DNA from 2 places in the Ignavigranum ruoffiae genome. Region 2 is predicted to be linked to the other one. Evidence: predicted binding sites of a transcription regulator. Region 2 holds the regulator's gene; the other holds the start of a gene.
The links. The regulator CtsR, encoded in region 2, represses protease genes until heat stress. The targets are predictions, from matches to a motif close to TTGGTCAAAAAAGGTCAAANA.
Positions count from the first base shown of each region.

Region 1: a site for CtsR is predicted at 10,437-10,457, ahead of clpP (ATP-dependent Clp endopeptidase proteolytic subunit ClpP). Genes of this name have one in related genera too.

Region 1 covers NZ_CP096206.2:617,342-629,437, reverse strand. The annotation lists gene M0R79_RS03015 (IS6-like element ISS1N family transposase) at 1-539, opposite strand, end outside; gene eno (phosphopyruvate hydratase) at 924-2,222, opposite strand; gene gpmI (2,3-bisphosphoglycerate-independent phosphoglycerate mutase) at 2,296-3,825, opposite strand; gene tpiA (triose-phosphate isomerase) at 3,825-4,583, opposite strand; gene M0R79_RS02995 (phosphoglycerate kinase) at 4,616-5,809, opposite strand; gene gap (type I glyceraldehyde-3-phosphate dehydrogenase) at 5,879-6,877, opposite strand; gene M0R79_RS02985 (sugar-binding transcriptional regulator) at 6,903-7,940, opposite strand; gene gap (type I glyceraldehyde-3-phosphate dehydrogenase) at 8,433-9,440, opposite strand; gene clpP (ATP-dependent Clp endopeptidase proteolytic subunit ClpP) at 9,792-10,397, opposite strand; gene M0R79_RS02970 (purple acid phosphatase family protein) at 10,632-12,096, opposite strand, start outside.
Region 2 covers NZ_CP096206.2:1,828,941-1,841,058, reverse strand. The annotation lists gene M0R79_RS08685 (cob(I)yrinic acid a,c-diamide adenosyltransferase) at 1-471, opposite strand, end outside; gene M0R79_RS08680 (vitamin B12-dependent ribonucleotide reductase) at 585-3,188, opposite strand; gene M0R79_RS08675 (CtsR family transcriptional regulator) at 3,429-3,893, shown strand; gene M0R79_RS08670 (ATP-dependent Clp protease ATP-binding subunit) at 3,906-6,395, shown strand; gene M0R79_RS08665 (hypothetical protein) at 6,595-6,942, shown strand; gene tadA (tRNA adenosine(34) deaminase TadA) at 7,008-7,547, shown strand; RNA gene ffs (signal recognition particle sRNA small type) at 7,628-7,724, shown strand; gene M0R79_RS08650 (cation:proton antiporter domain-containing protein) at 7,857-9,047, shown strand; gene dnaX (DNA polymerase III subunit gamma/tau) at 9,108-11,036, shown strand; gene M0R79_RS08640 (YbaB/EbfC family nucleoid-associated protein) at 11,133-11,447, shown strand; gene recR (recombination mediator RecR) at 11,466-12,062, shown strand; gene tmk (dTMP kinase) at 12,084-12,118, shown strand, end outside.

The sequences.
Region 1 (12,096 bases), 740 kb from region 2:
TAAAATTTATTTCGTCGTTTAATAGGTCGATGGTCTTGTTCTATTAAATTGTTAAGATACTTCACAGTTCGGTGCTCTGTCTTAGTATATAAACCCACACTCTGTAACTTTCTAAAGGCGGAGCCAAGAGAAGGTGCTTTATCGGTCACAATTGCTTTCGGCTCACCAAACTGTTTATGGAGTCGTTTTAAGAAAGCATAGGCTGCTTGCGTATCCCGTTTCTTTCGTAACCAGATATCTAAGGTTAAGCCGTCCGCATCAATTGCACGATAAAGATAATGCCAACGTCCCTTAATTTTGATATAGGTTTCGTCCATTTTCCATGAATAGAAGGATTGTCTATTTTTCTTCTTCCAAAGATAATAGAGGACTTTGCTGTACTCTTGCACCCAACGATAAATCGTAGTATGACAAACATTTATTCCACGATCATATAACAATTCCTGAACTTCACGATAGCTTAGATTGTAACGCAGGTAGTAACCAACAGCGACAATAATGACGTCTTTTTTGAATTGTTTGCCTTTAAAATGATTCATTACTCTGTCCTCTCTGTCTTTTTTCTCAATTTTACACTAAAATAGATTTTTTGGAAAACTTTGCAACAGAACCGAAATTGAAATCACTTATTTAGAGAATGTCAATTTACAATCTCGTACTGAAATTTTTAATACACTCAAATTAGAATTTCCTAAATCAACAAATATTGTACCCTTGTACAAGTATCTGCTTAACTTAGCCTATAATAATCGCTTAGCCATCAATAAATTAAAATAAAAGTTCTTATAAATCTAGGAAAAACATCAAAGTGAATGTTTCTTTAATATATAATACGATAATATAAATACGCCTTTCTACGATTTATAGAAAGGCGTATTTATATGCGTTTTACGCAACAGACTCATATTCTTAAGCTATTGAGTTTATTTCTTCAAGTTATAGAATGATTTGATGCCTTGGTATTTGGCTAATTCGCCCAACTCATCTTCAATGCGTAGTAATTGGTTATATTTCGCAATTCGGTCAGTCCGAGATAGGGAACCAGTCTTGATTTGGCCAGCGTTAGTAGCTACGGCAATATCAGCAATGGTTGAATCTTCAGTTTCACCTGAACGGTGAGAGACAACTGCAGTATAACCTGCGCGTTTGGCCATTTCAATGGCATCAAAGGTTTCAGTTAGGGTACCAATTTGGTTCACTTTAATCAAGATAGAGTTAGAAATACCTTTCTCAATGGCTTGAGATAATTTCTCAGTATTCGTTACCAATAAATCGTCACCAACCAATTGAACTTTATCGCCTAAGCGATCGGTTAATAATTTCCAACCTTCCCAGTCATTTTCATCCATACCATCTTCAATGGTAATGATTGGGTATTTATCGACAAGTTCTTCAAGATAGGCCACTTGTTCTTCTGCATTCCGTTTAGCGCCTGCTTCACCTTCGAATTTGGTGTAATCATAAACGCCATCTTCATAGAACTCGGAAGCTGCACAGTCGAAACCTAAGAAGACATCTTTTCCTGGTTCTAAGCCAACTTTCTTAATCGCTTCAAGAATGGTCTCAACGCCGTCTTCAGTACCTTCGAAGCGAGGAGCGAACCCACCTTCATCACCAACAGATGTTTCTAAGCCACGATCTTTAAGAATGCCTTTTAAGGCGTGGAAGATTTCGGCTCCCCAACGTAAGGCTTCTTTAAAGCTTGGTGCTCCCACTGGCAGAATCATAAACTCTTGGAAAGCAATCGGCGCATCAGAGTGAGAGCCACCGTTAACAATGTTCATCATTGGGGTTGGCAAGACTTTGCTATTGAACCCACCTAAGTAATTGTATAAAGGAAGACCAGAGAAATCAGCCGCCGCCCGAGCTACTGCAATAGATACACCAAGAATTGCGTTGGCACCTAATTTACCTTTGTTCGGGGTGCCATCTAAATCAATCATAATTTGGTCGATGGCTTGTTGTTGGCGAACATCATAACCAATTAAAGCTTCAGCAATAACCGTATTTACATTCTCTACCGCTTGACTAACTCCTTTACCTGAATAACGACTTTGATCGCCATCACGTAATTCAACGGCTTCATGTTCTCCAGTTGAAGCTCCTGAAGGGACGATTCCCCGACCAAAAGCACCTCTATCAGTCTGAACTTCTACTTCCACAGTTGGGTTACCACGAGAATCTAGAACCTCACGAGCATAAACATCAATAATATATGGCATTCTTGTCTCTCCTTTATTTTAAGTCTCTGGGACTATTGTATTGTTTTTGTTATCGAAATTCAAAATTTATCCTTTAAATAGGTTCAATTAAGGATTGTCCGGTCATTTCACTCGGTTGGGCTAAGCCCATTAAAGCTAACATAGTTGGAGCTAAATCCGCTAGAATTCCGCCATCACGCACTTTAATACCTTGCTTAGTGATAATAATCGGTACAGGATTAGTCGTATGGGCCGTCATCGGATGGCCTTGTAAATCAATGACTTCATCCGCATTACCATGATCGGCAGTAATAATTGCGGCTCCGCCTTTAGCTAAGATTAAATCGACAATCTCTCCAAGACACTCATCCACTGCTTCAATCGCCTTGACTGTCGGTTCTAACATTCCTGAATGACCGACCATATCTGGATTGGCAAAGTTGAGAATGATTCCATCAATCACATCTTCATTAATTTTGGCCACTAAGGCATCTTTGACCTCATAGGCTGACATTTCTGGCTTGAGATCATAGGTAGCTACTTTAGGTGAATTAATTAAAATGCGCTCTTCTCCAGTAAAGGTTTCATGACGTCCTCCAGACATAAAGAAAGTGACATGGGGATATTTCTCAGTCTCAGCAATCCGTAGCTGTGTCTTACCAGCCTTAGAAATAACCTCTCCAATCGTATTCTTTAAATCAAGTTTCTTAAAGGCGACTCGTCCCTTCACACTCTCACTGTATTCAGTGAAGGTAATAAAGTTAAGTTGACGTGGATAAACCCCGCGGTCGAATCCTTGAAATTCTGGATTGGATAAGGCGGTCGACAATTGAATGGCACGGTCTGGTCTGAAGTTAAAGAAGATCACTGAATCACCTTCTTGAATCTTGGCTCGGTCTTCATCAGTATCTATCACGAATGGAACGACAAACTCATCAAATACTTCCTGTTGATAGGAAGCTTGAATGCCTTCCTCAGCACTGGCATAGACGGGGCCAACCCCATGGACGATTGCATTATAGGCCAGTTGCACCCGGTCCCAACGCTTATCACGGTCCATAGCGTAATAGCGACCAGAAACGGTGGCGATTTGACCGACACCCATCTTACTTAATTCGCCTTCCAAATCTTTGATGAAGCCTAGTCCGGTAGAGGGTCCGACATCTCGTCCATCCAGGAAGGCATGGATATAAACTTGGTCTAAACCTTGCATTTTGGCTAATTTTACCAAAGCTAACAAGTGATTTTGGTGTGAGTGGACACCCCCATCAGAGACTAAACCCATAATATGAAGCGACTTTCCTTGACGTTTAGCTGAATCGATGGCGTCAAGAAATTCAGGAATGTTAAAGAAGCCGCCCTCTTCAATCGATTTATTAATCCGGGTTAATGATTGATAGACTATTCTACCGGCACCAATATTCATATGGCCGACTTCTGAATTCCCCATTTGTCCCTCAGGCAAGCCAACATTTAGACCATCTGCTCGCAATTGATTATGAGGGAACTGTGCCCAATAACGGTCGAAATTTGGTTTATGGGCAGCCTTCACCGCATTCCCTTTCACTTCGTCACGGCAGCCAAATCCATCAAGGATAATTAAAGCGACTGGTGCTTTAGCCATTATTGAATCGCCCCCAATAATGCTAAGAAGGAATCTACCTCTAAACTAGCTCCCCCGACAAGGGCGCCATCAATATGTTCTTGAACCATATAATCGGCGATATTATTAGGTTTCACTGAACCCCCATACTGAATCCGGACTTCCTCTGCCACAGCAGGGTTGGTCATTTCAGCAATGACTTGACGAATATGGCCACAAGTTTCATTGGCTAATTCAGCCGAAGAAGACTTCCCTGTGCCAATCGCCCAAATAGGTTCATAGGCAATCACCAATGATTGGATTTGATCATGGGTCAAACCAGCTAAGGCTGCTTTGATTTGCCCTTCAATGAATTGCTTCGTTTCACCGGCTTCACGTTGTTCTAGACTTTCGCCACAACAGATAATTGGCAACATCTTGTGTTTGAATATCGCATGGGCTTTTTGATTAATGTCTTGATCTGTCTCATGGAAATAATCTCTGCGTTCAGAATGACCAATAATCACATATTGAATACCTAAATCAGCTAAGGCCTTAGGTGAAGTTTCTCCAGTAAAAGCCCCTTCATCTTCAAAATAACAATTCTGAGCAGCTAATTTCAAGCTGCTATCCCCCACTGCACTGACCATCCGATCCAATAGTAGACTTGGCGCTGCAATTACCGCTTCTACTTTCTTTTCATCTGGTAAGTCTTTGCGAACTTGTTCCACAAAGGCTTGAGCTTCTTCAACATTCTTATTCATCTTCCAATTTCCAGCAATGATTGGTTTGCGTGTCATTGAATTCATCCTTTCATCTTAGCAAAGAAAACTTATTTATCGTTAATTGATTCTACTCCAGGTAAAGCTTGACCTTCTAAATATTGCAACGAAGCTCCCCCACCTGTTGAAATGTGACTGAATTTATCTTCATAGCCTAATTGAGTCACAGCAGCGGCTGAGTCGCCACCTCCGACAATGGTAATGGCTTTATCTTGTAACTGAGCAAGTGCTTCAGCAATACCGTTGGTACCTTTAGCAAAATTCTCCATTTCGAAGACGCCCATAGGTCCATTCCAAACAACCGTCTTGGCATCTGCTAATATGTCGGCAAATAATTTAACCGTCTCTGGGCCAATATCTAATCCTTCCCAATCGGCTGGGATTTCTGAAGATTTGACCAGTTGGGTCTTCGCGTCATTAGCAAATTGATCAGCTACGACTGTATCAATTGGCAAGACTAACTTATCGCCTGCCTTGGCCATAACATCACGGGCTAAATCTAAACGATCATCTTCAACGATCGATTTACCAATTTCATAGCCTTTAGCCTTAAAGAAGGTATAAGCCATGCCCCCACCAATCAGAACTTTGTCTGCTTTATCTAATAGTTTTTCAATAACTTTAATCTTATCTGAGACTTTGGCTCCGCCTAGAATAGCCACAAATGGTCGCTCAGGTTGGTCAACGGCATCGCCAAGGAATTTGACTTCTTTCTCTACTAAGAAACCTAGACCTGACTCAAGATATGAAGCGATACCGACATTAGATGCATGAGACCGGTGAGTTGTACCGAAAGCATCATTGACAAAGACATCGCCGAGTGAGGCCCAATATTTTCCTAATTCAGCATCGTTGCCTGATTCTTTCTTCCCATCTAAGTCTTCATAACGCGTATTTTGTACCAGTAAGATTTGTCCAGCTTTTAAATCCTTGACTTTTGCTTCCAAAACTGGACCATGAGTATCTGGGGAGAAAATCACTTCTTGGTCTAAGAGTTGACTCAAGTGTTCAGCAACGGGTTTTAAATCATTGGTTGCCTTATCTTCTTCCTTCTTAACTTTACCCATGTGGGAAAAAAGAACAATCTTGGCTTGATGTTCAATTAAGTACTCGAGCGTTGGTAGAGAAGCTTGAATGCGTTTATCATCGGTAATCTTGCCATCTTGCATCGGAACATTGTAATCTACCCGAACTAGGACTGTTTTTCCATCTACATTTAAATCTCGAATCGTTTTCTTAGCCATATCTTTTGCTCCTTTATTAGTATCTTAAAAAAGCGAGAAGCGCGAAGGCTTCCCGCTATGAATAGCTTACTATAAACTTACGAAATATTCTAATGTCTTCACCATATTTGAAGTGAATCCATATTCATTATCATACCAAGATACAGTCTTAACTAATTGTCCATCTTCAGCATCCATAATATTCGTTTGAGTAGCATCAAAGACAGATCCTTGAGGGTGGCCAATAATGTCTCCGGAAACAATTTCATCCTCGGTATAACCAAAGGCTGAGTTCACTTCAGAGAATGCTTTCATCGCTGCATTAATTTCTTCTACGGTGACTTTCTTGTCAAGAACAGAGTAAAGTTCAGTCATTGATCCGGTAATAGTTGGGATACGAACTGCTGTCCCATCAATCTTACCGTTTAATTCAGGAATGACACGACCTACAGCTTTGGCAGCACCGGTAGATGCTGGAATCGCATTGAAGGCACCCGCGCGGTTCTTACGTCCACCAGGAGAGTCTTGTAATTTTTGAGTAGCAGTATAAGCATGGATGGTTGACATTAAACCACGTTTCAAACCAAATTTATCGTTCAAAACTTTAGCCATTGGTGCTAAACAGTTGGTCGTACATGAAGCAGCAGACACAATCTTATCTTCTGGCGTTAAAATATCATGGTTCACTCCATAAACAATGGTCTTTAAATCTCCTTTAGCGGGTGCTGAGATTAAGACTTTCTTCGCTCCAGCTTCCAAGTGAGCAGAGGCAGCATCTTTAGAGGCATAGAACCCAGTACATTCAAGGACGAAATCAATGCCAAGTTCAGCCCATGGTAATTTGCTTGCGTCTTTCTCAGCGAAGGACTTGATGGCTTTACCATCAATGACTAGATCGTCATCTTTAACTTCCACTGAATAAGGGAAACGCCCTTGCGCAGAGTCATATTTTAATAAATAAGCTAAATCATCATTATCGGTCAAATCATTGATTGCTACGACTTCTAATTCTGAACCACTTTCTAAGATACGACGTAAAGCTAAGCGGCCAATCCGTCCAAAACCATTGATTGCTAATTTTGTCATTATTTTTCCTCCTATAATATCTGGGAATCTACCCATTAATAATCTGATTTGCGATACCTTCGTCACATACTAACCAACCGTGCTTAGGGGCCAACTTGTAGAAAGCTTTGACGGCCTCGGCTTTTTTCTTACCTGCCACTACGGTAATTAGTAAAGGAACAGCCTCAATATCTTCTAATTGCATGCCCATGCGTGGATATTTGAAGACCTCCCGCCCGTCTCGATCAAAGAATACACCGAATGCTTCACCCACTGAAGAGCGATCGTGAATTTCAATCTTTTGATCATCGGTTAAATCACGTCGTTCAGCAATTATCTCCGCCGATCCTACACTTAAGATTAAACTATCCGCTCGTTTGGAAAGTTCAACGGCGCGATGAATCGTTGGATCTTTTAACAATACTTGGGAACTTTCTTGTGAGATATTCTCCGGAACAAAAAAAGGAACATACTTGGAGTTGGTTTGTTGAGCCATAATACCGCCAATGGTATTAGACTGAATATCATAGGCTCCACCGAACCCACCCCGTGTCGGCACAAACGTTATATCGTGATCTTGACTTAACTCGGCAGAAAATTCTTTACCAATACGGGCTAAGGTCGAACCACCGGTAACAGCAACAACACATTCTTGACGAGGCAAAAATCTCATTAATATCTCTTGGACCGCCTTACCAAGTTGTTTATAAACATATAAATCTAAATCGCCATCTCCCGGAACGACTCGGCAGTGGTCGATACCCAATAACTTCACCAGTTTCATTTCCATTTCTAGGAATTGCTCCGTCCTAGAATTCATGAGAACCTGTTGTAAGTCCAAACGAGCATCATGACCAAATTTTGTAAGGGTTATGCCTTGTTGGTTGACATCGACTAGACCTTGTTCACGCATGTGATCGATCACTGTTCGTAAAGTACGCTCAGTCATCCCCACACGTTGCGCCACAACTTTGCGCCCGATACGTGTTTCAACCTTATCCAATAACGTTAGAATATTAAAACGCAACAGTAAGGCTTCATTCACCTCAGGAACCAAGGATTGAATTAATGAAAAGACATCCTTCATGATGAACCTCCTCAATAGGACGATACCCGACCAGCGAAAATCGCAACTAGAATGAATTTTCACTCAACCTGTATCATACTATGGTTCAATCATAGCACAAATTGGACAACATTCAACCAATACGCCCGTTTTCAATCATATTGATGGTCGTTTTATGTCCATCTAAACTGATGTATTTTTCTCTGATTGGACTTCACTTGTCCTTAGCTTTCGAGAGGTCTTTATTTCTTGTTTGTCGGTTTTCTAGCTCGCAAACTAGCCAATCTTTATCTTTGTTCAAGTAATTTAGTAGACGTGATCATATCTAAAGATATCCAGAGGAAAAAAGACCGAATATTTACCCAGCAGGGAATCATTCCTGGTTAAGTAAATATTCGGCAATTTTAAGAAACATTTACCAGTAGAGGTCGCTACTATATGAATCTTCCAGTAGTTACTTCTAGCAAAATTCTATCAACATTCAAAAAATGTGAAGACAAGTATAATCAATGATTATTTAATTAAATCAGCATAGTATTCAACCAAACGAATCATATTACAGGTGTAGCCATACTCATTATCATACCAAGCGACTGTCTTAACTAATTGATCACCATCATTATCTACAATCTTGGTTAAAGTAGCATCAAATACAGATCCCGCAGTTGAACCAATAATATCCGAAGATACAATTTGATATTCATTGTATTCGAAAGCTGGATTGCTCGCAGCCTTCATGGCAGCGTTAATTTCTTCGACAGTCACTTCTTTTTCTAGATTAGAATAGAACTCAATAACGGAACCAGTTGCTACTGGAACTCGCATCGCTGTCCCATCAACAATTCCTTCTAATTCAGGAATAACTTTGCCGACTGCCTTGGCTGCACCGGTCTTATAAGGAATAATGTTCATGGCTGCAGCACGACCGCCACGATAAGTTTTGGTTCGTTTATCGAGAACAAATTGAGAAGCGGTGTAAGCATGAATTGTTGACATCACCCCAGAGATTAATCCAAATTGTTCATGAAGTACCTTAGCCATTGGTGCCAGACAGTTGGTTGAACATGAAGCAGAAGAGATGATTCGATCTTCAGGATTAATAATATCTTCATTAATACCGAAAACAATTAATTTAGTGGTTTCATCTTTTGCTGGTGCAGAAATAACGACATGTTTAGCACCGGCATCTATATGAGCTTGGCATTGTTCCGCTTTTAAGAAAATACCCGTACATTCTAAAACGATATCAACATCTAATTCACCCCAAGGGATTTTGGCAGCATCACGTTCGGTATAGACTTTGATGGTTTTGCCATCAATAATCAATTCGCCAGGACGCGCTTCAACTGAATAAGGAACCCGTCCATAGACAGTATCAAACATAAATAGATAAGCTAACTGCTCACTATCCGTAGTTGAATTAATACCCACGATTTCTAAATCCGTATCAATTTCTAAAATACGACGTAAAGCTAACCGTCCGATTCTACCAAAACCATTAATTGCTACTCTTGTTGTCACACTACATCCTCCTATTATTCAATTGAACATACTATATCATAATTTAATGCGTATTAATAGCGTGAAGTATGACGAATTTATATCTTTAACTCATTTTATTAAATATTAATGCCCCTTTAATGAAATAGGACTAATTTCCATAAAATCTCTCGGGATTCCTTATAGAACTTTTCTTAAAAAAATCCACTTGATCTAACGCTCATACTGAATGATCAGCAGAGGCAGTCAAGTGGATCATTAATGGAAGGAGCTTTGCCATTCAAGCGACCTTCCTAGTTAATAATTAATGATGGTTTACATTTAAACGTCTGAATTTAAAGTCAGGCACTCAAACAGCATATCTAAGAAATTTTATTTATTTTTTTCTTTTAGTTTTTTACTGTTTTCCATGATGCCGTCAATCAAACCATATTCCAGAGCTCGTTCAGCTGACATAAAGTTATCCCGATCAGTATCGCGTTCGATCACTTCAATCGGTTGACCGGTCTTATCAGCCAAGATGCGATTTAATTTCTCCCGGGTTTGTAGAATATGACGTGCCGCAATTTCAATTTCGGTAGCTTGACCTTGTGCACCACCTAAAGGTTGGTGAATCATGACTTCAGAGTTTGGCAAAGCCCATCGTTTACCTTTAGTACCGGCCGCGAGGATGACCGAAGCCATGGAAGCAGCCATACCTATCACTATGGTTTGGACATCTGCATTAATAAAATTCATGGTATCATAAATTGCCATCCCAGAGGTCACACTACCACCAGGGGAGTTAATATAAAGATAAATATCCTTTTCAGGATCTTGCGCATCTAAGAATAATAATTGACTAATAATACTATTAGACATGTTATCATCAAAGGGACCACTCAGCATAATAATTCTGTCTTTTAATAAACGTGAATAAATATCGTAGGCTCTTTCGCCCCGAGAAGTTTGTTCAATGACTGTTGGAACTAAGTTCATTCTATTTCCTCCTTTATAGTACTTGTTAAGTATAATCTATAGGTCAAAATAGGTCAAGCAAGACAAACTATCTTAAGTGCCAAATAAATTCAATCAAACAAAGGCTCTCCTTCAATAAGAATCTCGGAATTAAATATTAAAAAACGCCTTTAAAATTGAAGTCAGCATCAGTATAACTTTGCTTAACTTGTTTTAAAGACGTTTGGATATTTTTTCGAACCTTCGCTTTATAAATTAATTAGCTGAAGTCTCGCTCTCTTCCGAACTTTCTTGGCTATCTTCACTCTCTTGACTAGACTCTTCACTACTTTCTTCGTCACTTTCAGAGTCGGCTTCGCTACTATCTTCAGCGGCCTCAGTCGATTCTTCTTGATCTTTATTATCTTTATTCTCTTCACCGGCTTCTTGATCCTTACGAATACCAAAGCTGTGAACTAATTCCACTTTACGCTCTTCATCTTTTGTCAAGTCGCCAGAAACTTGATAAATTTGAATTAATATTTCATCTTTTTTGACAGTATAGACGGCAAAGTTTTGAATCGAAGAATCACGGTTATTCGAATGAGATTCAGCAAAGGCTTCTGATTCACCAGGTTGGTTGGCAAATGCGAATAAGCTAGCCCAGTAATCAAATTGTTCTTGGGTTAACCAGTTTAATTTTGGTCGAACTTTAACTAAATGGTCTAAACCTTCAGAATAGATATCATCATAAAGTTTAGTTCCACCAGTATTTGGCAAGATAAAGATAGTTCCTTGCGGATTATTATAGTATTCAACCCCATCTTCTTCAGTCACATTGGCTACTGCTTCTTCATCAATCACACCGTTTGAGAAATTTTCTTCAGAAGGGACATAATTCAGTGGATAGGTTCTTGAGTTGACATGGTCATGCCCTTGTAAAGCAATATCGACGTCTAATTCGTCAATTTGTTTCATAAATTCGTCACGAACATTTTGAACATCGGTATCTTGAAGTGAATGGTATGAACGCGAGAAGATCGGTTTATGGTAAACCAAGATAATCCATGATGCCCCATTGTCACGCGCTGCCTGAATATCTTCTTTCATCCAAGCCATTTGTTCTTCGCCAATCGCTTTCTCTGCTTCGTTCTTATTATCATTGGTATTCATCACCACAAAGTGAGCTCCATTATAATCGTAAGAATAATAAGATCCACCATCGATGGCATCATTCTCGGCTGGCACATTCATATGTTCATTAAATTTGGTAATCAGTGGATCCCCACCATAAAGTAAGGAATATTCGTCATGGTTCCCCGCTGTAGGAGCTACTGGAACAGAAAGGAATGATTCTTGAGATTGACCCATAATATCAATCCACTCATCCTCGACCTCTGCCGTTTCAATAAAGTCACCCGTGTGGAGAACAAAGTCTGCTTCAGCGGTTTCTAAAGCATTCTTCAAGGTGTCGGCCCCGAATTGAGCTTCGTTACGTACATGTTCGTTCCAATAAGCATTCTGAGTATCCGTATATTGAACGAAAGTAAAGTCCTCACCCGCTTCACCTGAAGTGGTAAATGTGCCGACATCAGACTTCTCACCTGATTCAGAACCTACTTGATAATAATAAGTCGTATTGGCTTCTAATTCGCTGGCAAGGGCCTTATAAGAGTATTCTTTAACCTCACTCAAGCCTAATAAACCAACCGCGTCGCCACCCATCCATTCTTGGCTAGGT
Region 2 (12,118 bases):
ATCTGAGAGCCGGTTGATAAATTTATAAGCATCTTGGGGATAGTGTGCTTGTTGGCGGATAAAGCTAACACAATCTCGTTCGGCTCGTCGGGTCAAACTACGTGCATAATGAAGGGAAGCAGCTAATGGGCTGCCTCCAGGTAAGACAAATTTAGTTAATTCGGGAGTGTTTTGTGAATAGTCATCAATTATATCTTCTAACCAGGCGATGACTTGCTTGGCTAAGCGATAGTCTGAACTTGTTTTAGCTTGAGCAAAATCACTGCCCGCATCAAAGATATAATGTTGAATTTGTAGTAACTCTTGGTTTAATGTTGGCCAGTCTTTATTCTGACTTTGAATCAGGCCGACATAACTATTTAATTCATCGAGACTACCCATAACTTGGATTTGGGCATCATCTTTGTATAGCGATTGGCCACCAATAATCCGGGTCGTTCCTTGATCTCCTGTTCGTGTATATATTTGCATGAAATCCTCCTTTAGCTTATCGAAATAGCGTTAGCTCCCAAGGAACAAAGAGTCGCTTCTTTGAACGGTTAGGAAACTAACGCTATTTGGATTGATGTTCTGTCTATAATCGTTTATAAGCCACAACGTAATTGGGCATTACAATTGGTACAAGTATTACATCCGCCAATGTCTTCCACAATTCCTTGGCGGCAGATTGGGCAGGTATCGCCAACTTCTGATCCGTAAACCACGTCATCGGTATGACCTAGCTGACGGAAGTGGTCTGATTCTGCTTGATCAACTAATTGTCGCAACTCATCGACGTCATCGACAATACGCGTTTCTTCAACTTCAAAGAGGGTAATATCACTTTGAATATTAGCATCTTCTGCATCCAAGGTAAGAACTTGAGAATCACGCGATCCATCCACATACACAGTTCCACCTTTGGCATGGCCGTCAAATAAGCGTTCATAAATCTTAGCAACTTGGTTAACAGCATAACCTTTCGGGGCATTAACGGTTTTAGAGATGGAGCTGTCGACCCAGCGTTGAATGGTGGTTTGGACATCCACGTGTTCCTCTGGACTTAATTCCATGGCGGAGACAAAGAAATCAGGTAGGTGTTCAGCATCTGCTTCTGGATGGGCAGCTAAATATTCTTGAACAATTTCCGCATTGACTTCAATAAACTTACCTAAACGACCTGAACGGAAGTATTTAAAGGCAAAATAAGGTTCCAAACCGGTGGCCACCCCAACCATGGTACCAGTCGATCCGGTTGGTGCAACGGTCAGTAGGTGGGAGTTGCGGATACCATATTTCAGAATACCTTGGCGAATATGTTCTGGTAGGCGACGGACAAAGCCAGACTGGATAAAGCGTTCGCGCAATTCTTGCGTTTCTGCTTCAGTTTGCCCCACCAAGAATGGGAAAGAGCCCCGCTCTTTAGCCAGTTCGATGGAAGTTTCATAGGCAGTGGTAGCAATGGTTTCAAAGACTTGATCAATAATTTGATTACCGGCAGCAGATCCGTAACGGGTCTCAGTGTAGATAAGTAAATCGGCCAAGCCCATCACTCCTAGACCGATTCGTCGCTCACCTAGGGCTTGTTGACGGTTGCGGTCTAAGAAATATGGTGTCGCATTAATCACATTGTCTTGCATGCGCACTCCAGTGCGGACCGTTTCTTTTAATTTATCGAAGTTAACGGTTTTACTTTCTTTATTAGCCATTTGAGCTAAGTTAATCGCAGCCAGATTACATACTGAATAAGGAGCTAAGGGTTGTTCACCACATGGGTTGGTTGCCACAACTTTTTGGCCATAAGCCTTAGCATTGGTATCCAAGTTCGCATTATCAATGAAGAATACCCCCGGTTCAGCTGAATAAGTTGCACAAATATTAATCAGTTGCCAAAGTTCACGAGCAGGGATAGTTCGATAAGTCCGTACAGGATAACCTAAGGCTTCCCATTCACGGACATCGCCAATCTTTTGCCATAATTTATTGTACTCAGCCATCTGTTCTTCATTATAGTTCTCAACATCAGGGAAGCGGAGTGGCCAATCGGCATTATTTTTGACGGCTTCCATAAAGTCATTGGTCAAGGTCACTGAGATATTGGCTCCGGTCAAGAATTCAGGATTATGGACGGAGTAGCTACCGCCTGCCTTGAATAGTTCACGAGCCTCTTCAATAATCGATTCAGAGAATCCACCCGTTCCCGGAATATCCTGATAGCGCAAAATGTTCTCATACATTTCCATTTCGCTCAGACTAAACGGCGTAAATTTCAATTTATCATGAGCCAATTGTTTGATTTGTTCATCTTGTGAGCTTTCAATTAAGAAACGCAGAATTTTAGGGTTCTGCATTTTGGAGATAATAAATTCAATGATATCCGGATGCCAGTCCGCCAACATAATCATTTGGGCTCCCCGGCGAGATCCGCCTTGTTCAACTAAATGAGTCAGATCGGCGAGATCATTTAACCAAGATACTGCCCCAGATGACTTACCATTCACTCCTCGGGCCAGCGTATTTCTTGGCCGTAGGGTCGAGCCATTGGTTCCGACCCCACCTCCGCGGGACATAATCTCCATAATCTCTTTACGGTGTTCAGCAATACCACCCCGTGAGTCAGGAACAAAAGGCATGACATAACAGTTAAAGTAAGTGACATCAGTTTGAGACCCAGCTCCGTATAGTACCCGGCCGGCCGGTACAAAATTCATGGCCGCCAGCTCTTGATAGAATTCTTGAAAACTGGCTGCTTGTTGTTCTTGATTGACTTCAATTTGAGCTAAGCCGGTCGCATTTCGTTTGGCAATTTGTTCATAATAGATTTCAAGGGGTTTGTCAATGGCATCAATATTGCGTTTGACTAATCCACTTTCTTGTTCATCGGCATTTTCTAATGAACCCCGGTAGCTTTCTTCAATCCAAATGATTGCTTCATGGTGGTCCCAGTCCAATTCTTGGACAACACCGATACCTCGTGCCGGATAGGTGGGATCAGCTTTAACAGTAAGTACCACTAAGTCGCCGACTGCTAAGGTCAATTTGGCGGTATCTTTAAAGGCATAACGATCGAGCATCACCATGCGAGAGATGCCTTCATGGGTAATGGTCATCGACTCTTCAATCGGATAAACTTGGGGAAATTGTTTAATCGCTTCATTCAAGGCTGAACGATTCCAAGGAATAATAGTAGCTGCACTCAGACGATTCATAAAAATGACTCCTTTAATTATATGGTTATTTATCGACATGTTATGTAAATTATACAATATATAGTGGAGAGCATGGGAGACTTCCCCCTATATATTGTGCTTTCATCTAGTATAGTTAAAAGACGGATGAATGTACAGACAAAAAAAGCCTAAATCCTTTGCAAAAAATTTTTTATCGTTTATAATAGTCAAAGATAGTCAATGTTAGGTTTTAAAAACCCCATAAAAGGAGGTTGAAGAATGGTTAAAAGAAATATTTCTGATGTGATTGAAGCCTACTTAAAAAGTTATCTAAAATCAAATGAACCGTTAGAAATTAAACGGAGTGATATTGCAGAACGCTTTGATTGCGTCCCCTCGCAAATTAATTATGTGATTAACACTCGTTTCACTCAAGAACATGGCTATAATGTCGAAAGTAAGCGAGGCGGTGGAGGTTATATCCGAATTGTCAAGATTGAATTAGTAGATGATGTGGATGAAATCGATCAAATGATTAGTTTAATTGGTGACCGGCTGAACCAACGGAATTCAGAGACGATCATCGAAACCTTGGTGCGACGTGATATTATAAGTAAAAGAGAGGCAATATTGTTGTCGACAATTGTTAATAAAGATTTATTAGCGCCGATTAGCGATGACGAACAGGCGGTACGCGCCTATCTATTAAAGAATTTACTAAACCAACTACGAATCCACTATTAAGGAGTTGAAACAATGTTTGAAGAATTATTTACTGAAAGTGCTCGTCAGGTTATGATTTATGCCGCTGAACAGGCTTATTATTTACATCACCAAACCGTGGGAACAGAACATATCTTATTAGGACTTGCACGCGAGGAGAATGGGATCGCTGGTCAAGCTCTCCGTCAATATGGGGCTGAATTTGATGTGCTCTTACATGAATTAGAAATGCTCCATGGCCGAGTGGTACAGAATTTGCCCCAAGGGGATATTGTGATTCCTTATTCACCCCGGGCTAAGAAAGTAATTATGAATGCTTCCAATGATGCTAAACGTCTAGGTGCCAGCAAAGTGGGTACTGAGCATCTTTTATTAGGATTATTAAAGGAAGAAATTCTAGCTACTGTTCTTTTGAAGAATATTGGCATGGATTTAAATGAACTGCGTAAAACAGTCTATGACATGATTGGTGTTCAGAAGAAATCTGGACCGCAAGGACGCGGCCGTCGGCAAAATAATATGAATAATATGGCTCATCAAAATCAAAGCCAAGCATCAAATTCTACCACGCCAACTCTTGAAGGCGTTGCCCGCAATTTAACTGAATTAGCTCGTCAAGAGAAGCTGGATCCGGTGATTGGTCGAGAAACCGAAGTCAAACGGATGATTCAGATTCTGAGTCGTCGTTCTAAGAATAATCCAGTCTTAGTCGGCGAACCTGGTGTTGGTAAGACAGCGTTAGCTGAAGGTTTGGCTCAACGAATGATTATGGGAGACGTTCCTCTTGATATCGCCGAGAAACGTTTGATGATGCTTGATATGGGCTCTTTGGTCGCCGGAACCAAGTATCGGGGCGAGTTTGAAGAACGGATGAAGAAGATTATCGAAGAGATTGCTCAAGATGGTAAAGTGATTCTCTTCATTGATGAGTTGCATACCCTTATCGGAGCGGGAGGCGCTGAAGGCGCCATTGATGCTTCCAATATCTTGAAACCAGCCCTAGCTCGTGGAGAAATTCAGGTAATTGGAGCCACAACCTTAGACGAATATCAAAAATATATCGAAAAAGATGCAGCTTTAGAGCGTCGATTCTCTAAAGTTCAGGTGGATGAACCTTCGATTCAAGATGCCATTGAAATTGTCAAAGGCTTAAAGAATCGCTATGAGGACCATCATAACGTTGAAATTCCGGATGAATCGGCCGAAGCTGCAGTTAAATTAAGTGTCCGTTATATGACCGAACGCCGTTTACCTGATAAGGCCGTTGATTTGATTGATGAGGCAGCGGCAAAGGTTCGAATTGACCATAATCAAATGGATAAAAGCTTGGCCGACTATAATCAGGACCTGCAAAAGTTAAATAAAGAAAAAGAACAAGCTATTTTAGCTCGTGATTTTGAATTGGCCAGTCAATTAAGAGACAAAGAAAGCGATCTGGAAAAATTAATTGAGGCTAAAGAAAGCAAACCAACGACTGAAGCCAAAGCTTTAGTAGTCAGCGAAGAGGATATTGCTGAAGTGATTGCGACCGCAACCGGTATTCCAGTGAAGCAAATGGATAAGCATGAGGCCAAACGTTTAGTTAATCTTGAAAAAGAACTTCATGAACGGGTGATTGGTCAAGATGCTGCCGTTACCGCGGTCTCTAAAGCGATTCGCCGGGCCCATAGTGGCTTGAAGAGTCCAAAACGCCCAATCGGCTCCTTTATGTTCTTAGGCCCAACAGGTGTCGGTAAGACTGAACTGGCTCGCGCCTTGGCCGAAGCTATGTTCGGCTCTGAAGATAATATGATTCGGGTCGATATGTCTGAATATATGGAGAAACACAGTGTTTCTCGTTTGGTGGGATCTCCTCCAGGATATGTGGGTTACGATGAAGCAGGCCAACTCACTGAAAAAATTCGCCAACATCCTTACAGCGTTATCCTCTTAGATGAAGTTGAGAAAGCTCACCCAGATGTCTTTAATATTCTTCTACAAGTCTTTGACGATGGTCACCTTACCGATGGTAAAGGTCGAAAAGTGGACTTCAGAAATACCATTATTATCATGACCTCCAACCTCGGTGCGACAGCCTTACGTGATGAGAAGTCAATCGGCTTCGGTGCGACCGACGTCACGGCCAACCATTCAGCCATGGAAAAACGAATCCTAGAAGAATTAAAACGGGCTTTCCGACCAGAATTTATTAACCGAATTGATGAGATAGTGGTCTTCCACGCTTTAGAACAAGAGCACATTCGTGAAATTGTTAAATTACAAACACAAGAGATTATCAACCGCCTACATGATTTAGAAATTGAGGCCAATGTGACCCAGACAGCAGTCGATATTATTGCTAAGGCCGGCTTTGATCCGGAATATGGTGCTCGACCAATTCGTAGAGCCATTCAAAAACAAATCGAAGATGTACTGAGCGAAATGATGCTGAAGGGTGAAATTGCTCTAGGGGACAAAGTAACTATTGGCGGACGTCAAGGAAATATTAATATCAATAATCGAACTGAATCACGAAGCAAGTAATCATAACCTCTAGTGATCAGTAGTAAGGCGGGGAGTTCCCCGCCTTTTTTTGATAGGTTTGTTGCTTAAAAGAAGAGTATCTTTGGGCAAATGGGCGGATGCCATGGTCAGCTTATTCCCTTGGGGGATGAGTTTTTCATTCGAGTCTCCACGCAAATCATGCTATAATAAACTAAGTTAAAAGAAGGAGGAATGAAATATGAATCGTGAATCAAAACGTAATCTAGGATTATTTCTTCTTGGATCAACTGTTGCCGCAGCAGGGCTCGCGCTTTATTTGTATTTCGATGAAGGAGCTCGCGAAAATGTTGAAGGAATGATTAATCGTGAGAAAGCCAAATTATTTGTCCGTCATCGCTTGAATGGATCCGATGCCATGATTAAAGCTATTGATGGTTTGTCAGATTCTGAAGTCAATACCCTGGTAAAATTGGCGGATTCTGCTAACGATGTGAAAGAAAACGTGGGAAATACTTTTGGTGATTTAGTGGATAAAACTAAAAAAGTGACAGGAGATGTCGCTAACCGTGTTAGTGACTATTTCTAAAATCTAAGGACAATGATTTGATTAAAATCCCAGTCGTTGACTGGGATTTTTTAAAGGGGTAAAGGATGCGTAACTTTAACGATTTAAGTCAGGAAGAGCAAAACATTCATCAATATTGGATGAGTAAGGCCATTGAACAAGCAAAGCTTGCGCAAGCGATGGGGGAAGTGCCTATTGGAGCGATTATTGTGCGCGATGGAGAAATACTAGGCCAGGCATACAATCAACGTGAATGCACGCATCAAGCGGTGGCCCATGCTGAAATCCTAGCCATTCAAGCCGCGAATCAAACGAGTCAAGCATGGCGATTAGAAGGGGCCAGCCTCTATGTTACTTTAGAACCCTGTCCCATGTGTGCCGGCGCCATAATCAACGCTCGGATCAAAGAAGTTATTTATGGAGCCCAGGATCCGAAGGCCGGTTGTGTGGGCAGCTTATATAATCTGCCAGAAGATGAACGCTTCAATCATCGAATTCAAGTGATTGCGGGAGCTTGTGCTGATGAAACAGCCGTCTTACTGAGTGAATTCTTCCAAAATTTAAGAAATAAAAGAAAAAAAGAAAAACTTATCAACAAGCAAAAGGGCTTATCAACAGAATTTTAGGGACTTATGCACAGAAACCTTGAAGATTTACCCACAGCTTAGCATAGATATCGTCTTGTTTAGCCTTGTATTCTGTGTTATATTATAAAGAGGCAATGGTGGCGCCGTGAATCGAGTCAGGACCGGAAGGTAGCAGCTATAAGCGGTAAAACCATGTGCCTTTTATTTTGAATATTTGGGAATGACGCCTCCCAGGGTTTAAGTGCTACTTGGCCCAAACCGTTTAAATTAAACTAATGGCTTCTACTTCTTGAATGCATGAATCTCCATGGATTGAAGGGGTAGAAGTTTTTTTATTGGAGGAAAATAATGATTGAAGATGTTTTGTTACTCTTAGGTTCGTGTTTGTTAATGCGCTATCTGTGTAATCGGTTGAGATTGCCTCATTTAGTCGGCTATTTGTTGATGGGAATGTTGATGGGGCCTTTTGCCACTGGTGTGATTTCTGATTTACTGATTAGTCAAGCCACCGATATTAAACGGATGGCCTTGGCGATTATTCTCATTCGAGCAGGCTTGACTTTGGATATAAAGGATTTAAAAACAGTTGGCCCAGTAGCAATCCGGATGAGTTTCTTGCCGGCAACTTTCGAAATTGTAGGGGCAAGTTTAATCGGCCATTATTTAATCCAGTTGAGCTGGTTGGAAACCTTCGTTCTTGGGGTGATTATTGCTGCCGTATCGCCGGCTGTAGTCGTTCCGCGCATGATTCGTCTCTTAGAACAAGGCCTTGGCGTTTCAGCCAAAGTTCCGCAAATTATCTTGGCAGGTTCGTCTTTAGATGATATTTATACTCTTGTTTTATTTTCCATGGCCTTATTATTTTATCAACAGGGTGAATTTTCTTATCTTTTATTATTTTCTTTGCCGGTTTCAATTTGCTTGGGGATTTTATTGGCTCTGTTACTGAATATCTTGATTCATTCCTGGGTGAATCACCATCCACTGAAATCTTTTGAATGGGTCATGCTTATCTTCCTGTTGAGTCTATCCTGTTTACTGATTGAAAGTAGAAGTCAACAATGGGTTTCTGGCCTTTTAGCAGTTATTTTCCTGGCGAATCGTCTGAAAGATCAGAATGATTTTCCCCTCGATTCGGTCAAAAAAATATTTAATAACATTTGGCTAGTGGCGGAGATGTTTTTATTTTTCTTGGTAGGAGCTATTTTACCCCTGCAAGAAGTGACGCGACTCGGAGTGTGGCCCATCGTCTTTGTCTTAGCAACGAGCGTATGGCGGATGGCCGGCGTCTATCTATCGCTTGCTGGGAGTCAATTATCAGCGAAAGAGAAAGTGTTCGTCCTCGGCGCTTATCTACCCAAAGCAACGGTTCAAGCTGCGATTGGCTCCATCCCATTGACCCTAGGTATGCCGGCTGGAAATTTAATCTTTAGCTTAGCAGTGATCGAAATTTTATTGACGGCGCCTCTAGGGGCCTGGTGGATTGATGTGATGAAGGATCGTTTGTTAACTTCTCCGTCAAAGGCAACCCACGTGTAGAAATTGAAGCATAGGTTCGTTATAATAAATAAGAAGAGAAGAAAGAAGGTGGGCAAGAGCATGAGTTATCAAGCGTTATATCGGGTCTGGCGGCCACAGAGTTTCGATGAATTGGTTGGCCAGAATGTCATTACAGAAACGTTAAAGAATGCAGTTGCTAACCAGCAGATTAGTCATGCTTATTTATTTACCGGCCCGCGCGGAACTGGGAAGACCAGTGCCGCTAAAATTTTCGCTAAGGCGATTAATTGTCCGAACCAAGTCGATGGCAATCCTTGTAACCATTGCCAGATGTGTCAGGCGATCACTCAAGGACAATTAAGTGATGTGGTTGAAATTGATGCGGCTTCTAATAATGGGGTCGACGAGATTCGTAATCTACGTGACAATGTGCGTTATGCCGCCAGTCAAGCTAGATATAAGGTTTATATCATTGACGAAGTGCACATGTTAACGACCGGGGCTTTTAACGCTTTGTTAAAAACCTTAGAAGAACCTCCAGAAGGTGTAATATTTATCTTAGCGACAACTGAACCGCACAAAATTCCAGCCACAATTATTTCCAGAACACAGCGGTTTGATTTTAAGCGCATCAGTCAAGCGAGTCTGGTCAAACAAATGGAGAAGATTTTGCAATCTGATCAGATTGACTATCAAGATGAGGCTCTGCAAGTTATTGCTCGGGCAGCCAATGGGGGAATGCGCGATAGCCTGAGTCTTTTGGATCAAGTTCTATCATATCAACCTAATCAGGTGGATTTGACTTCGGCGCTAGAAGTTTCGGGGAGCCTCGATCAATTGGCTTTTGTCGATTATTTATTGGCTTTATACCATCATCAGACCGACCAAGCACTACAAGTGTTGAAGGAACAGCGGCAAGCAGGCAAGCAGGCCAATCGCTTTATTGAAGAATTGATTCTATTTGCCCGTGATGTCTTGCTGACGAACTATGCCGAAGTGAATCAGACCTTACTGAGCTTAGAAGAGCTTGAACCCTTGCGCCAAGAAATTCCAGAAAGTTTCTATTATTATTTAATAGATCAACTCAATGAAGTTCAGAATAAAATGCGTTTTGCCAGCCAGTCCGATTTATATGTTGAAGTGATGACCATCCAATTGGCTCAAGTTGAGCATGGCCAGGAGAATAGTCAGGCTGGAACAGCTTCTTCAGCCCAGGTCAATGCCCTCGTAGAGAATTTAACTCAAGAATTAGCCCGAGTTAAAGCTCAGGTCCAACAGTTAACGACTCAAATTGAAAAACAAGATGTCCGCTTAGCCAATGAAGTCCAATTATTAGAGGACGAAACTAGAGACCAAGATAGCGAGAAGCCTATTCAACGCCAACCGCGGAAACGACCGCAATTTAGTCAAGCCGTCTATCAATGTCGGCCTCAAGAGATTTACCATATCTTAAATATAGCGACCCATCAGGATATTGGTCGAGTTAAACAGGGCTGGGAAGGCATTATCAATCACTTATCCCCCCAAGATCGCGTTAAGTTTACCGGTGTTCAGCCGATTGCTGCCGGGCCCGAATGGCTCTTGCTGTCTTTTAGTTCGGCAACGATGGCGGGAACGGTGCAGAATAACACAGACCTACTTCAAGCCCTCTACCAGAGTTCTAAGCGTGAGCTAGATCAAGGTTACTACCCTTTGATTATCGCAGAAAAGGACTGGCGTCAAGTTCGGAGCGACTATACTGTTCTACGTAAATCCAACCAGGGTCAAGCTATCGAACTGGCAGATGAGGTCTATCAAGAGTTACAAGCCTTAAAACAAAAGATTGACCAGGATGAACCGACTGATCGTGAAGACAAATATATTCATCAAGCGACTTCGGTATCAGAAAGCGAAGCGGATGCTTTAACGGAAGATGACCAAGATCAAGGAGATTATCCTGGAGAAGATGCTCCTGATGAAGTGCCTGAAGTGGTCAGCAAGGCGATTGATTTATTTGGCGAGGATAAAGTAAATATCTTCTATCAATAGGAAGCGACAGATAAATTTATGACCCTTCTACCAAAAATATGTTAAAATAACAATTAACTTTTCGATAAAAATTAAGGAGGCATGATGATGCGCGGAATGGGAAATATGGGGAATATGCAAGGTATGATGCAAAAGATGCAAAAAATGCAAAAAGAAATGCAAAAAACTCAAGCGGAGATTGAAGCAAGTGTTTTTGAAGTTTCTGACAGTCAAAATTTAGTTACCGTTAAAATCACCGGTAAAAAAGAAATTGTAGAATTAGTCATTAATGAGGCCTTAGTCGACCCAGATGATATTGAAATGTTGCAAGACTTAGTTCTAGCCACAGTGAATCAAGCGATTCAAAAAGTAGAAACGACTCAAGAAGAAAAATTAGGGAAATTTACAGCAGGTTTGAATTTACCTTTTTAAGAGAGAGCAGGTGTGTCAATGCAGTATCCAGCCCCGATTGCTAAATTAATCAATAGCTTCACCAAATTACCAGGGATTGGGCCGAAGTCTGCAGCTCGCTATGCTTTCCATGTCTTAGAAATGCGAGAAGCTGATGTACTTGAATTCGCTCAGAATTTAATCAATGCTAAGCGAGATTTAAAGTACTGTAGTATTTGTGGCAATATTACTGATGTGGATCCTTGTTTAATTTGTCAGGATGCGCAACGAGACCGTTCACAAGTACTGGTGGTTGAGGATACCCGAGATGTCATCTCTTTAGAACGAATGCAGGAATATCGCGGTCTTTACCATGTCCTTCACGGCGTGCTTTCGCCGATGGAAGGGAAAGGCCCCGAAGATTTAAACATCACTCAATTACTGAAACGATTACAGGATGAAGAGATTCAAGAAGTCATCATCGCAACCAATGCGACCGCTGAAGGTGAAGCTACCGCTATGTATTTGGCCCGCTTATTGAAACCGGCGGGGATTAAGGTGACTCGCTTGGCTCATGGATTGGCCGTCGGATCAGATATTGAATATGCTGACGAGATGACTTTATATCGAGCCATTGAAGGACGTAGAGAACTATAATAAATGATGGGAAGGGCGTATATGACTGTAGGTAAATTTATAAGCATTGAAGGACC